Regions from separate parts of the Photobacterium sp. DA100 genome, predicted to be linked through region 3. Evidence: predicted binding sites of a transcription regulator. Region 3 holds the regulator's gene; each other region holds the start of a gene.
What was found. The regulator MetJ, encoded in region 3, represses methionine synthesis genes. The targets are predictions, from matches to a motif close to TTAGACNTNTANANGTCTAA.
Positions count from the first base shown of each region.

Region 1 (5,280 bases), 450 kb from region 3:
GGCAGCGGTACCGATGGAGCTGCCGACCACGAAGCGGGTAAATGGGATGATCGCGACCAGCAGGATAATAAATGGGATCGAGCGGCCGATGTTGGTCACGATCCCCAGTGCTTTGTTGAGCACCGGGTTGGCCAGCAGGCCGTTTTCCTTGGTCAGGTGCAGGGCAACCCCTACCGGGATCCCGATCAAAAAGCCGATCAGTCCTGAGGCTAAGACCATGACCAGGGTTTGGCCGAGGGCGTCGATCAGCAGATCAACCAAACGTTCATTCTGGGTCCACCAGGTGGTAATTGAATCAAGCAACATAGCCCAATACCTCTACATTTACTTTGTGATCGCGAAGGAAATTAATGGCTTGTTCTGCCGCTTGTTCGGTACCGAAGAACTCGGCCAGCATTAGACCAAACTTGACACCGCCGGCGTAGTCCATGTCGGAGCTCAGGATACTGATATCAATATTGAACTCGCGGGCCACCTGGGAGATCAGCGGGGCATCGACCGATGCTCCGGTAAACTCAAGGCGGATCAGCGGGTAGCTGTTTTCAATCCGGGTTTCAACCATGCGGGCCCGGTAGTCTTCCGGAATGGAAAGATCCAGCGTTGAGCGGATGAACTCGCGTGCCAGTTCGGTTTTCGGATGGGCAAAGATTTCACCGACCGGGCCTTTTTCGACCAGCTCACCGCCTCCGATGATCGCCACTTCGGAGCAGATGCTTTTGACCACATCCATTTCATGGGTGATCAGCAAAATGGTCAGGTTGAGCTTGCGGTTGATCTCCTTGAGCAGTGTCAGGATCGACTGGGTCGTTGCCGGGTCAAGGGCGCTGGTGGCTTCGTCGCACAGCAGCACTTTGGGATCGGAGGCCAGCGCACGGGCAATGGCCACACGCTGCTTCTGGCCGCCACTCAAGTTGGACGGGTAGGACTCGCGCTTGTCGGCCAAACCAACCAGTTCAAGCAGCTCATCGACCTTGGTTTTGATAGCGGACTTGCTGGTGCCGGCCAGTTCGAGGGGCAATGCGACGTTGTCGAAAACGGTACGGGATGACAGCAGGTTGAAGTGCTGGAAAATCATGCCTATTTTGCGGCGGGCCTGGGTCAGCTCCTGGTTTGATAGCTGGGTCAGGTCGATGCCGTCAACAATGACATGACCGCTGGTCGGGCGCTCAAGCAGGTTAACACAGCGGATCAGGGTACTTTTACCGGCACCGGAAGAACCAATCACCCCGAAGATGGTGCCTTGCTCAATGGTCAGGTTGATTTCACGCAGTGCGTGGATCTCCTTGGCCCCTTGATAGAAGACTTTATTGACTCTGTTTATTTCTATCATCGTATTTCCCAAATCCTATACCGCGTTGATGACGGGCACGCCCATCAATGGCTGCGACCGGTATATTGTTATGTTGTGTGTTGCATTTACATTATTTTCTTGATGCGAGAGCTCTGTCTGCCAATTGCATCTATGGCTTTGATGCTATGGGCTAACATAAATGAAGTCAATAGATATTTTTACGTCTGGACGTCTAAATGTCTTTATAGCCATACTTCGGCCGTGACTTTTTGTTTGCTTTGGCCATAGGGACTTAGAGAAACAGGTGAATCCCTTTGCCAGCCGTGCCATAATTTGGGGCATAACGAATACAGCGAGACAGAGGGCTAACACTTGGCCAAACCAGCAGTTTTTATTGACCGTGATGGCGTGATTAACATCGATCACGGCTACGTGCATACCACCGACGACTTTGAATATGTCGAGGGGGTGTTTGAAGCCTGTAAGAAACTTAAGGCGATGGGGTATATGTTGGTGTTGGTGACCAACCAGGCCGGTATAGCCCGAGGCATGTACACCGAAGATGAGTTCCTGACCCTGACCGAGTGGATGGACTGGAACTTCGTTGATAACGGCGTGGAGTTCGACGGTATTTATTACTGCCCACACCACCCGACAGAAGGTAAAGGCGATTATCTTCAGGATTGCAACTGCCGCAAACCAAAGCCAGGTATGTTTATCTCTGCCCGTGACTTCCTCAAGATTGATATGGCCAGCTCGGTGATGATCGGTGATAAGGCCGATGACATGAAAGCGGCCGAAGCTGCCGAAGTCGGCACCAAAATCCTAGTGCGTACTGGCAAGCCGGTCACCACCGAAGGTGAACAACTGGCTGACGCCGTGCTCGACAGCGTGGCCGATGTGCCAGCTTGGCTGGCAGCACAATAATCCTGCACCTATCCTCTTGTTACCAAGGCCGCATTCGCGGCCTTTGTTTTATTTTTTCATGTCAAAGCTCTACCTCTCGCTGATTGTTAATATAAAGTTAATATGAGCGTGGCGTTTTCGAGCTGGTTTCCTGCCTCGTGTGAATAGATGCTAGTGGGAATGGCGCATCGTGCCTGTTTGACATGGAGCCGTTAAAACATGCTGTCATATTTTCTACGTCGGCTGGTATTGGTCGTCCCGACGTTTCTGGGGATCACTATCCTGATTTTCACCATCACCCGGTTTGTTCCCGGAGGGCCGGTGGAGCGCATGCTGGCCAATATGCAGGCGCAAGGTGATGGTGTGGCTGCCACGGCTTCTGCCGGAGGCAACTCTGCATTGTCTGAAGAGCAAATTGCCGAGCTCAATGCCTTCTACGGCCTGGATAAGCCGGTACTGGAAGCTTATACCGAATGGCTTGGTAAGCTGATGATCTTGGATTTTGGCGAATCAACCCGCTATTACGAGCCGGTTGCCGAGATGATTGCCGAGCGACTACCCATCTCCTTGTTCTATGGCGGCATGACGTTCTTCATCAGCTATTTTATTTCGATACCTCTGGGTTACTACAAGGCTCTCAAACATGGCTCGGTGTTTGATTCGGGCTCCTCGATCCTCATTTTTATCGGCTATGCCTTGCCCGGCTATGTGGTCGGTGTCCTGCTGATCACCTTATTCAGTTATCACCTGGAATGGTTCCCGATGGGCGGCTTCGTCGGTGAGGACTTCGATGACCACGGTAGTTTTTTCGAGCGGGCCAAGGACGTAATGTGGCATGCGGTACTACCGCTGATCTGCTATTTGATCGGCGATTTCGCCACCCTGACGATGACGATGAAAAATAACCTGATGGAAAACTTGTCATCGGACTATATCCGCACGGCGATAGCCAAAGGGTTGCCGTTTAAAAAAGCGGTTCGCAAGCATGCCCTGCGCAATAGCTTGATCCCTATCGCCAGCCACTTTGGCAATTCGCTGTTGTTTTTCATGACCGGCTCGTTCTTGATTGAGGTGATTTTCAATATCGACGGGATTGGTCTGCTTGGGTACGAGTCGATTATCGAGCGGGATTACCCGGTTGTGATGGGGATCGTGGCGATCAATGCGGCCATGCTGATGCTGGGCAATATTATCTCGGACATCTGTGTGGCGCTGGTCGATCCCAGAGTGAGATTCGGAGCCTGATCATGTTGACGCTAAATCCTCTGACACGGAAAAAGATCAAGCGCTTTAAACAAATCAAGCGGGGCTATTGGTCGTTTCTGTTGCTTTCAGCTTTGCTGCTGCTGTCGTTGTTTGCCGAGTTGCTGATAAACAGCAAGGCGCTGGTGGTGAAATACGATGGGCAATACAGCTTCCCGGTATTGTCGGCGGTGCGTTTGGGGAGCGAATTTGGCCAAGCCACAACGGGGGAGGCCGATTACCGGCAGCTGCAACAGAGCCTGGCCCTGCAGGGTGGGGATAATTTTGTCATTATGCCGCTGGTGCCCTGGAATCCTTATGAGCAGGATTTTTCGGGTGACTTCCCGCCAACGCCACCGAGCCGTATGGACAAGCACTACCTCGGAACGGATGTGATAGGGCGGGATATCCTGGCCCGCTTGGTCTATGGATTTCGCATCGCTATGGGGTTTGCACTGATCACCATGGCCGTTTCCTACGCGATAGGAACCATTGTCGGGTGCGCGATGGGTTTTTTCGGTGGCAAGTTTGATTTGTTTGTCCAACGCTTTATAGAGGTATGGTCGATGGTACCTTTCCTCTATGTGATTATGATCTTGGTGTCGATCACCCAGCCGACCTTTGCCTTGTTTGTCGCGATTAACGTGTTGTTTGGCTGGATGGGGATGACCTGGTATATGCGGACCATGACCTACAAGGAGTCGGCCCGGGAGTATGTGATGGCGGCCAAGGCGCTGGGGGCATCGACCTTGCGAATCGTGTTCCACCATATTTTACCCAATACCATGGTTATGATCGTTACCTTGGCGCCTTTTACCATCGCCGCCAATATCACCGCGTTGACAGCCTTGGACTACTTGGGGCTGGGCTTGATGCCGCCGACGCCGAGTTGGGGGGAGCTGCTTCAGCAGGGGAAGTCGAACTTGGACTCACCATGGATTGTGGCTTCGGTGGTCAGTGCGATTGTACTGGTCTTGGTGATGGTGACCTTCATTGGCGAAGCGATCCGGGCTGCCTTTGATCCCAAGAAGTTTACCCGTTATGTCTAGCGACGTTTGCCGATGTGGAAAATAAGGATATTGCAAATGAAAAAGCATTTTAACTGTTCTGCTATCGCGATAATGGTTCTGTCCTGCAATACCGTGTTTGCTACAGCGTTGCCATCCGGTGTGCAATGGCATTCAAACATGGATGAGCCACTCTTTGCCTCTCCCGAAGCCCAGTTTGGCGGCACGCTAAGAACCTACCTGGCCAGCTTTCCGCAGACTTTGCGCAGTGTCGGTCCGGATTCAAACTCCGGGTTGCGCCACTATTTTATGGATGGGGTCCCCAAGCTGGCAGCCCGTCACCCCAATACTGGCAACTGGATCCCCCAGCTCGCGACCGCATGGGCGTTTGGTGATGACAACCAGACGGTGTATTTCAAGCTAGATCCCAAGGCCCGCTGGTCCGATGGCGAGAAAGTAACTGCCGACGATTACCTGTTCATGCTTAGCTATTACCGCTCCAAGGATATTGTCTCGCCGTGGTATAACGATTTCTTTACTAACAAGATTGAATCTGTTGTTAAGTTTGATGACTACACCATTGCGGTGAGGTCGGCGATAAAAATGACCGATGATGAGCTGATGCTGCAAATCAACCTACCGAGTAATGGCTTGCAGCCCCGGCCTGAGCATTTTTTCAAACCGAAGAAAGACGCTAACAATGACGGCATCGACGATGATTTTGTCCGTCGCTATAACTTCAAGAGTGAGCCGACCACCGGCCCGTACTACATGGATCAGGTCAAGAAAGGCAAAAGCGTGACCTTCAGACATGTCGGCAAGGATTGGTGGGGC
Region 1 is NZ_CP119423.1:641,311-646,590, forward strand. It holds gene PTW35_RS03245 (methionine ABC transporter permease) at 1-306, opposite strand, end outside; gene metN (methionine ABC transporter ATP-binding protein MetN) at 296-1,330, opposite strand; gene gmhB (D-glycero-beta-D-manno-heptose 1,7-bisphosphate 7-phosphatase) at 1,664-2,218, shown strand; gene PTW35_RS03260 (ABC transporter permease subunit) at 2,417-3,442, shown strand; gene PTW35_RS03265 (ABC transporter permease subunit) at 3,445-4,488, shown strand; gene PTW35_RS03270 (extracellular solute-binding protein) at 4,561-5,280, shown strand, end outside.
Region 1: a site for MetJ is predicted at 1,508-1,527, ahead of metN (methionine ABC transporter ATP-binding protein MetN). Genes of this name have one in related genera too.

Region 2 (5,280 bases), 1.2 Mb from region 3:
ATTCGAACGCGCCTATTTGTGATTGTTTGGCTGAAAAAGAAACAATCTGCAGTAGGAATCATCCTTGGGAAGGCGGGAAAACTATGAAATTAGCAGTCGTGTAGGTAAACGAAACTTCAGATGGCCTTGCCGTCGTATGTTTAAGGAAGGGGCGGTGAACGATTTAGGCGATGGCTTTGCGTCTTTCGCTCAGAATGGGTCTGTAGCCGATAGGGTGGAAGCGGGTGCAATCACGGCCAGCATCTTTGCAGTCGTACAGCGCCCTGTCAGCTCGCTCAATTATGGATGAGAGCGAGTCGCCGCTAGCATAGTTGGAAATACCAATACTGGCTGTGAAGTTGATAGCGGTGTTATCTATTCCTGTTTCGATTTCCAATGCGCGGATGCGCGATAGCATTCGCTCGGCCATTCTCTCTGCGTCGCAAGAGGTGCATTGCGGCAGGAAGAGGATAAACTCTTCGCCGCCGAACCGGCCAAACAGATCGGTTTTGCGGATTTGTTGCTGCATAAAATGGGCAAATTCTTTCAGTACTTTATCACCGACACCGTGCCCCCATGTATCGTTGATCCGCTTGAAGCGGTCGATGTCAAACAGCAGAACGGAAAAGGGCTGGCCTTTTTGCGCGCAGCTAGCTAGATACTTGTCCGCCAGCTGCAGTAGCATCCGGCGGTTGTATACCCCCGTAAGCGGGTCGAGGGTGGCCTGACGGTAGAGCCGCATCAACATGTGCAGTTTGGAGAGCTGAGACCAAACAACCATCAGGGCCAATACGTTCTGTAACCAGTAGCTGGCGATATTTTCAGGGTTTAGCAAATGACCGGCCAAGGAGTCGACCAAGAGCTGCGTGATAGCCGTCACTGCCAGCATGCAGAGGCTTTCTTTTAAGGTTACTGGCAAGATGGTTAAGATAGCGACATGCACAATCGGCAACAGGGTATAGCCATAGACAAATCCACTATAGACCGTCGGAAAATCCAGAACCCAAGCAGTATAGAGGTAAAACAGGTTAATACTGCCGACCATCAAGCCCATGTACCATTGGGCTCGCTTCAACGTCGTATGCTGGTGGTTTTTCCACGCAATTCCCAACAGTACTCCACCAAGCAGTAGCCGAGAGGCGGCTATTTGGTGGTTGACTGGGTCGGCGAGCAACATCAAATCAAAAGGCAGCCAAAGAATAACCAAGATGCCCCATACCGAAGAGAGCATGGTGATCCGGCTGCGAAGGTATCCGCTACGGGTATTTCTGAAGCTGGTGGAATGAGCGCGGGCACTCCAGAGATCGGGGATGTATAACTTGAGTGATTTGAACAGTGGCAGCAGTGAAGATGTCATAGCGATTGTCCTTGCTAATGTCTGATAGTCCTAGATCCAAACCGCTATTGATCTCTGATGGCGAGTAATTGCTATTATTTCACGCAGGCGCTTATTGTTCAGTGATATTGATCCAAAATGTAAGCCACATTTGCCTAGCTTTGTTAACAAAATAAGAACGATAAGCCTACCTCCCACCAGGAACGGCAGTTTCGCAGTTGGTATCAAAGGGAGGAATTGCTATCATCCACACACTTTGTTAGGCCTTATCTAGATATTCCCATGAACACTGCTTTAATTTTTCTGATCCCTGCTTTGCTTGGTGCCCAGTTGATTCTGAGTTTGGTCCTTACTAAAGGAGAGATTTGCCCTGGTCAGCGGGGAAGGGTTCATAAAACCTTACCCGTTCTTCTTGTGGGTTGGTTAGTCGTAGCACTGGCCCAGCCTTATGCTTTCTTGCCATTGGCGGCCTTGGGCTACTTTACCCTGAAAGTCAAAACAGGCAAAACCCGCGATGCGGGCCCTCTCAATGTGTTTTATGCAGCTAATGTACTGGCGTTTTTTGTCTGGTTTTCTTTGCTGCCCACGTTGACTCTACCCGTGGCCATTTTGAGTTTGGTCAGTATTGCGCTGTTTGGTTCACTGGTTGCTCACATCCTACTGACACAAGCGAGAACCCGTCTGCAGGCATTTCACCGTTTGCTGCCGTTTGCAGGGTTTGTCAGTGCGATGGTAAGTGTACTTTGCCTGTTATGGCTTGCTTACCAGCTTGATGAGACTCAATTGGCGTTATTGACTAATAATGTGGTTGCGGCTTTGGTTTTGCTTGTAGCAGGTTTGCTTGTGTGGTCGATGCATCTGTTGACTGGCAAAACGGTTAACCGTTGGCAATTGGTTGTCGCTGCCGGCATTTTAGTGATCTCAGCCAACATGCAGGTCGCATTAATGTAATTTTAAGGCTATTTAGCCTCGGCAATATCGGTGAAATGTGAGGCGGCGCTTTCTCTTTCCGCCTCACTCTGTCTATGCTTACTCATGAGTGAATACTTACCGAGGGGCAGGCAGTATGGAGATTAATAATCTTTTGAGCATGGATGGCAACATCGTTCTCGGTATCGTGAATGAACGATTACGCCTTGAGTGTTCGACAGTCGAAGAGTTGGTCAGTCGCTACGAACTGGACTTCAACGAGTTAAATCAAAAAATGGAAGACTTGGGTTACCATTACGATCCTATCAACAACCAATTCAAATAATTCCACCTTACCTTTTGTCCTGGCTGCATCGGCGTCAACCGCTATCATGCAGCCTTAATTCCTTCTAAATGAGTCTGGCATTGTTGTTTGGCCGTCGCAAAAAACGCAGATAAATAATGCCGTTCGCGTTCTTGAGCCCTAATGGCTGCAAACAAGCGTCGCCACAGCCCATCACCCAATGGCTTGCTGATAATCAGCCCCTGACGGGCAAAGTCGTAGACTGCCCAGTTTGGCAGCGCAGCAACACCTAGTCCAGCAGATACCATCTGTATCAGCATCAGGGTATTATCCGCTTGCTTCCAGTTTGCGGGCTCTACGCCAGCTGGTTGCATAAAATGCTTCACGACATCAAGCCGGCTTCGTTGTACCGGATAGCTCAGCATGGTTTCTTGGGCCAAATCTTCAGGCAAGATAATGTTTTTGGCAGCCAGTGGGGACTGCGGAGAAACGATCAGACGCATCTCAAAATCAAATAGGGGTTCAAAATGGATGTCACTGCGGGGCTGAATATCCGAGGTGATGACAAGATCGAGTTCACCCGCGCCCAGAGCGGGCAGAGGCTCAAAACCAAAACCTGAAGAGAAGTCCAGCGCGACGTTTGGCCAATGAATCTGGTATTCCTTGAGGGCCGGCATCAGCCACTGGAAGCAGGAGTGGCACTCGATCGCCATGTGAAGGCGGCCATTGGTATCTTCTTTCAGGCTGGCTAGCTCATGCTCGGCCTGCGCCAGTCTTGGAAACAGATCATCGGCAAGCCGCAATAAGATATCGCCCTCAGCCGTAAACTTCACGGGGCGGGTTTTACGCAGGAAAAGCTGGCTGCCTAATCGCTGTTCCAAATCTTTCAGTTGATGCGACAAAGCAGATTGGGTCAGACAGAGTGTATTGGCTGTCGCGGTTAGCGATCCGGTATCTCTCAACACAGTCAGTGTTTTTAAGTGTTTAATTTCAATCAAATCGCTTCCTCTTGCTTTTCTACTTTGGTGCTATCCCTGAAACGCTTTTTAATGTAGCGAGAAAATATAGCAGTGTAAACATCTAGACGGCCAAATGCGATTATATCTAAAAATACACAAGTGAATTCTTATGAATTTTATTCAAGATAAACATTAATGATAAGAAATTGCTCATGGTCCGAGCGTGGGTCATTGTTAGTCCAACAAAGAAGAGAATGCATGGACGGAGCAATAATGACTTTAAAAACAACAACACATATTTTGGGATACCCGCGAATCGGCAGCCAGCGCGAGCTTAAGTTTGCTCAGGAAAAGTACTGGCGTGGCGATATTTCGCAGGCCGAGTTGAATGAGGTCGGCAGCTTGCTGCGTCACCGTCATTGGGGGGAGCAATCGGGGGCTGGCCTGGATTTGGTCACAGTGGGTGACTTTGCATGGTACGATCATGTCTTGGGTACCAGTATGCTACTTGGCCATTTACCCAAGCGCCACCGCAGCGGTTTCCCGGATTTGGATACCTTGTTCCGAGTCGCCAGAGGTAAGGCTCCCACGGGCTGCGAGTGTGCGGCTTCGGATATGACCAAGTGGTTCAACACCAACTATCACTATATCGTGCCGGAATTCAGTGTAGACGATGAGTTCAACGTGAGCTGGCCGCAGCTGTTCGAGGAAATTGCTGAAGCGAAAAAAGCTGGCCACAAAGTAAAGCCGGTACTTTTAGGGCCAGTTTCATACCTTTGGTTGGGCAAGGAGAAAGATGCCGGATTCGATAGACGCACATTGCTGCCAAGGCTACTGGCTGCATATCAGCAAATTCTCAACAAACTGGCAAAGCTGGATGTTGAGTGGGTCCAAATTGACGAGCCGGCCCTTGGTCTAGAGTTACCCAAAGAGTGGGCCGATTCATTCAAGATCGCCTATCAGGTACTCCACGGCTCGCCCAAGCTGCTGTTGACCACTTACTTTGACAGTATTGCTCACCAACTCGATACGATCACCGCACTCAGCATCGATGGCCTCCATGTCGATCTCACGGCTGCGCCGGAGCAGTTCGATGAGGTGGTTGAGCGCTTACCTGCACACTGGGTATTGTCTGCCGGGGTAGTCAACGGCCGTAACGTTTGGCGCGCGGATCTGACCGCTTTGGTCGAAAGGCTGAAACCGGCCAAAGCAGCACTGGGCGAGCGGCTGTGGCTCGCGTCTTCCTGTTCATTGCTTCACAGCCCGATGGATTTGGACTTGGAAACAGAGCTGGAGCCAGAAGTCCGTCAGTGGCTGGCTTTTGCCAAGCAAAAATGCCGCGAGCTAACCTTGTTGGCCCAGGCTTTAGATGGCAACGACATTGCGCTCGAAGAGTGCGATCGCTACAGCGCGCCGATTAAGGCCCGGGCGACCAGTAGCGTGGTGAATAACGAGCTGGTGCGTCAACGTACAGCGGCAATCACAGATGATTTGGCAACAAGGAAGCTTCCTTACGCCGAGCGCGCCCGTGTGCAGCGCCAAGCATTGGGACTGCCCCTGCTGCCGACAACAACCATTGGTTCATTCCCTCAAACCAATGAAATCCGTTCCCAGCGCCGGGACTTCAAAGCAGGCCGGTTGGCAGAGCAGGATTACATTACCGCAATGCAGGGGCATATCAAGGATGCGGTTGAGCGCCAAAACCAGCTGGGGCTTGATGTCTTGGTGCACGGTGAGGCCGAGCGCAATGATATGGTGGAATATTTTGCCGAGTTGCTTGAAGGCTTTGCGGC
Region 2 is NZ_CP119423.1:1,385,150-1,390,429, forward strand. It holds gene PTW35_RS06710 (GGDEF domain-containing protein) at 164-1,336, opposite strand; gene PTW35_RS06715 (hypothetical protein) at 1,598-2,266, shown strand; gene PTW35_RS06720 (DUF4250 domain-containing protein) at 2,382-2,570, shown strand; gene metR (HTH-type transcriptional regulator MetR) at 2,615-3,526, opposite strand; gene metE (5-methyltetrahydropteroyltriglutamate--homocysteine S-methyltransferase) at 3,761-5,280, shown strand, end outside.
Region 2: a site for MetJ is predicted at 3,601-3,620, ahead of metE (5-methyltetrahydropteroyltriglutamate--homocysteine S-methyltransferase). Genes of this name have one in related genera too.

Region 3 (5,280 bases):
CAATTCTAGGTCTAGGCAACCTTGGCCCATTGGCTTCAAAACCTGTTATGGAAGGCAAGGCGCTGCTGTTCAAGCGTTTTGCGGGTCTGGACTCGATTGATATCGAAGTCAAGCACCGTACGATTGATGAGTTCGTTGATACGGTAGCCAATATTGCCGACACGTTTGGCGGCATTAACCTGGAAGATATCAAGGCGCCTGATTGTTTCGAAATCGAAAAACGCCTGATTGAGCGTTGCCACGTCCCTGTATTCCATGATGACCAGCACGGCACGGCGATTGTGACTGCGGCGGGTATGCTCAATGCGCTGGAGCTCCAGGGCAAGAAGATCAGCGAAGCCGTGATTGTCTGCCTGGGTGCCGGTGCGGCAGCGGTGGCGTGTATGGAGCTGCTTATCAAGTGCGGTGCCCAGCGCGAGAAGATCTACATGCTTGACCGCAAGGGCGTGATCCACACCCGTCGCGACGACATCAACGAGTACAAGCAGCTGTTCGCCAACAACACCGACAAGCGTACCTTGGAAGATGTGATCGAAGGTGCCGACATCTTTGTCGGGGTATCAGGTCCGGATCTGCTGGCACCGGAAGCGCTGAAGCTGATGGCAGACAAACCGGTGGTGTTTGCGTGTTCTAACCCGGATCCGGAAATCAAGCCTGAGCTGGCCCATGCGGTGCGCGATGATCTGATCATGGGTACCGGTCGCTCGGACTACCCGAACCAGGTCAACAATGTTATCTGCTTCCCGTTCATCTTCCGTGGCGCCCTGGACGTTCGCGCCAGCGAGATCAATGACGAGATGAAACTGGCCGCGGTGGATGCCATCCGGGCGCTGGCCAAAGAGCCGGTACCGGCCGAGGTGGTTGCCGCTGCCGGTGCTGACAAGCTGGAGTTCGGCCCGGATTACATCATTCCTAAGCCGATGGATCCTCGCCTGCTGCCACGCGTGGCGAAGGCCGTCGCCCAGGCCGCCGTGGAGTCGGGCGTGGCCCAAATCGAGATGCCTGCCGGCTACATGGAAGCGAAATAATTTTCGCACATTGCACCGTAAACGAAAAAACCAGCCGCAAGGCTGGTTTTTTTATCGTCAAAATACCGTGGCATTATTGACGCAGACGAATGCACATTGGCTTATTCGGTAATGTCTTCGTAGTTGATCCCCATCTCTTCCATCAGGGCCTTGGCTTCGGCCGGAAGGTCGTCAGGACGGTCTTTACGGATGTCGTCATCAGTAGGAAGCGGCTGTCCGGTGTAGGCGTGCAGGAAAGCCTCGCACAGCAGTTCACTGTTGGTAGCATGGCGTAAGTTATTGACCTGGCGGCGGGTACGCTCGTCGGTCAGAATTTTCAGTACCTTCAATGGAATCGAAACTGTAATTTTTTTTACTTGTTCGTTTTTCTTACCATGTTCCGCGTAAGGGCTGATGTATTCGCCATTCCACTCTGCCATTTTTTACCTTCTCAGCGATATAAAAGTGATGAAATATAGTATGCCTGAATTTTAGCGGGATTTACCGCCATAAGCAAAGACATATAGACGTCTAGAAGTGTTGACGTCTTCTGTGTTTGTGGTTATGTTGTTGCATAAAAGTTATTCACCAGGGCCGCCCTGACAAGGAAAGTAATTATGTGTGACAAGAAGCTAGCCACCGTCGCTGTTCGCACCGGCATCGAATCTGACACCCAGTACAATGCTGTGGTACCTCCCCTCTATTTGACCTCGACCTATAGTTTTGCGCAGTTGGGCGAGGTGCCTCAATATGATTACTCCCGCTCTGGCAACCCGACCCGTAACACCTTGGCCGATGCGCTGGCTGAGCTGGAGGGAGGGGCGGGTGCTGTGGTGACCAACTGTGGGACGGCGGCGATCAACCTGCTGGTTTCTGCACTGATCGGGCCGGATGACTTGATTATAGCCCCGCATGACTGCTACGGCGGTACCTACCGCCTGTTCAATACCCGGGCAGCAAAAGGCGATTTTAAGGTCCGCTTTGTGGACCAGACCGATCCGGCTGCCCTGGCCGATGCGCTGGCGTTGCAGCCCAAGTTGATTTGGGTGGAAACCCCGTCAAATCCCCTGCTGCGTATTGTCGATGTGGCTGAGCTTTGTGCTGCAGCCAAACAGGCTGGTGCGCTGGTGGCGGTCGACAACACTTTCCTGTCTCCGATCCTGCAGCAGCCTATCGCCCTTGGGGCTGATTTTGTTGTCCACTCTACCACCAAATACATCAACGGCCATTCGGATGTGGTTGGCGGTGTGCTGATCGCCAAGCAGGACGAGCATGCCGAGGAGATCGCCTGGTGGGCGAACTGTATCGGTGCGACCGGGGCACCGTTCGATGCCTATATGACACTGCGCGGCCTGCGAACACTGGCGCCGAGAATGCGCATGCACGAAGAAAACAGCCGCCAGATCCTGGCTTATCTCCAGCAGCAGCCATTGGTGGGGACGATCTACCATCCGAGCCAGCCGGAGCACCCAGGCCATGCCATTGCTCTCAAGCAGCAGAAGGGCTTCGGGGCGATGCTGAGTTTTGAAATAGCTGGCAGCATGGCGCAGCTTGAAGTGTTTGTGAAAGCGCTAAACTGTTTCTCATTGGCAGAGTCTCTCGGTGGGACCGAAAGCCTGATTTGTCACCCGGCCAGCATGACTCACCGCGCGATGTCAGATGAGGCCCAGGCCGAAGCGGGTTTGAAGCCGTCTTTGCTGCGGCTGTCGGTAGGGCTTGAAGATCCCGCGGACTTGATTGCCGATTTGGAACAGGCCTTCAACAAAGCGGCGGAGGAAGTGTAAATGAGCGTTTCGGTAACACGTCAGCTGCACAAGTTCGGGGGAAGTAGCCTGGCGGATCCGCAGTGCTACCTGCGGGTCGCTGAGATTTTGCGCGAGTATTCGAACGAGAGCGATTTGGTGGTGGTGTCGGCGGCCGGCAAGACCACCAACCGTTTGATTGAGTGGCTTGAGCTGTTGGAGAAAGACGGCCGCCAGGCCCACGAGGCGTTGCAGTCACTGCGCGGGTTCCAGCAGGAGCTGATAGAGTCGCTGCTTGAGGGGGAGGCGGCTGATGCGCTGTTGACCCAGCTGCACCTTGAGCTGGGGGGGCTGTCCGCCCTGGCGGAAAAGCCTTTGACCGAGGCGGAATATGCCAGGGTGCTGGGCCACGGCGAGCAGTGGTCGGCGCGGTTGCTGGCCGCGTTGCTGAACAAGCAGCAGGTGCCGGCTGTCAGCCTCGACTCGCGTTGCTTCCTGCGCGCCGAGCGCGCTGCCCAGCCGGAAGTGGACCGTGCTCAGTCATGGCCGCTGCTCAAGGAGCAGTTGGCCCAGTACAGCCAGCAAAGGGTGGTGATCACCGGTTTTATGGCCCAAAACGGGAGCGGCGAGACAGTGCTGCTCGGTCGCAACGGCTCTGACTATTCGGCCACCGTGATCGGGGCTCTGGCGGATGTCGAGCGGGTCACGATTTGGAGTGACGTCGCCGGTGTCTACAGTGCCGATCCGCGCAAGGTAGCCGATGCCTGCCTGCTGCCGCTGCTGCGCCTTGATGAGGCCAGTGAACTGGCGCGTTTGGCAGCACCGGTATTGCATAGCCGTACCTTGCAGCCGGTGGCGCAGAGTGCTATCGACCTGACTCTTCGTTGTAGCCATCAGCCGGAGCAGGGCTCGACCCGGGTTGAGCGGGTCTTGGCCTCGGGGCGCGGTGCCAAGATCATTACCTCGCTCGATGATGTGTGCCTGATTGAACTGTCGGTGACCCGAGCCCATGACTTTGCACCGATTGCCACCGATATCGAGCGTTTCCTGCAGCGTACCCAACTGCAGCCGCTTGCCAGCAGCGTTGAGCCGGACAAAGGCCGGGTGCAGCTGGCCTATACCGCGGAAGTGGTCAACAGTGTGTTGGCCCAGCTGCAAGATAGCGGCATCGCGGCTGAGCTGCGCTTGCGCGAGGGCTTCTCGCTGGTGGCGGCAGTGGGGGCCGGGGTGGTGAACAATGCGGTGCACTGCTACGGTTTCTACCAGCAGCTCAAAGGTCAGGCATTGGAATTTATCGCCGAGTCGGAATCGGGCCTGAGTCTGGTCGCGGTACTGCGCAAGGCCGATACCGACAGCCTGATTCAGGGGATCCACCAGAGTTTGTTCCAGGCCCAGAAGCGGATTGGCCTGGTGCTGTGTGGCAAGGGCAATATCGGCAGCCGCTGGCTCGAGCTGTTCGGGGCCGAGAAGGCGACGCTGGAAAAGCGCCACGGGATGAGCTTTACCCTGATTGGCGTGGTCGACAGCCGCCGCCACTGGATTGACTTTGAGGGCATTGATGCCGGCCGAGCCCAGCATGCCTTTGATGATGAATCGGTGGAATATGAAGGCAGTGAGTGGCTGTCGGTGCTGGCCAGCCACACCTATGACGATGTGATCGTGCTGGATGTGACCGCCAGCAGCGAACTGGCTGCGCGTTATCCGCAGGTGGCCGAAGCGGGGCTGCATCTGATTTCGGCCAACAAGGTGGCAGGCTCTGCCTCAGGTGATGCCTACCATCAGGTCATTGATGCGTTCGCCAAGAGCAGCCGGTTCTGGCTCTACAATGCGACCGTGGGGGCCGGCCTGCCGGTCAACCATACGGTGCGTGACCTGCGCGAGAGCGGCGATGAAATCATTGCCTTGTCGGGCATCTTCTCCGGAACCTTGTCGTGGTTGTTCCAGCAGTATGATGGCTCGGTGCCTTTCTCGCAGCTGGTCGAGCAGGCCTGGCAGCAGGGGCTGACCGAGCCGGATCCGCGCCATGACCTGGACGGCAGCGATGTGATGCGCAAGCTGGTGATCTTGGCTCGAGAATCCGGTCTGTCATTGGAGCCTGAGCAGGTCAGGGTGGAAACCTTGGTGCCTGAGTCGCTGGCCGCTCTTGGGGTCGATGACTTTTTCGAACAGTCCGTAGAGTTGGATGAGCTGCTCTATGAGCGGCTGGGCAAGGCCCAGAAAGAGGAGAAAGTCCTGCGCTATATTGCCCGGCTTGATCGCCACGGCAAGGCGGCGGTGGGGATAGAGGCGCTGCCGCGCGAGCATGCCCTGGCTAACTTGCTGCCTTGCGATAATATCTTTGCGATTGAAAGCCGCTGGTACCGCGATAATCCGTTGGTGATCCGTGGACCGGGGGCGGGCCGTGATGTGACGGCCGGGGCGCTGCTGTCGGATATCAACCGCCTGGCGTCGATGTTGTAATCAGGCTGCCAACTGCCGCCTCTCGTCAGTGAAATTCACTGGCTAAAAGAAGGCGATCCAGTGCAATGGTC
Region 3 is NZ_CP119423.1:190,142-195,421, forward strand. It holds gene PTW35_RS00945 (malic enzyme-like NAD(P)-binding protein) at 1-1,028, shown strand, start outside; gene metJ (met regulon transcriptional regulator MetJ) at 1,130-1,447, opposite strand; gene PTW35_RS00955 (O-succinylhomoserine (thiol)-lyase) at 1,625-2,791, shown strand; gene PTW35_RS00960 (bifunctional aspartate kinase/homoserine dehydrogenase II) at 2,792-5,209, shown strand.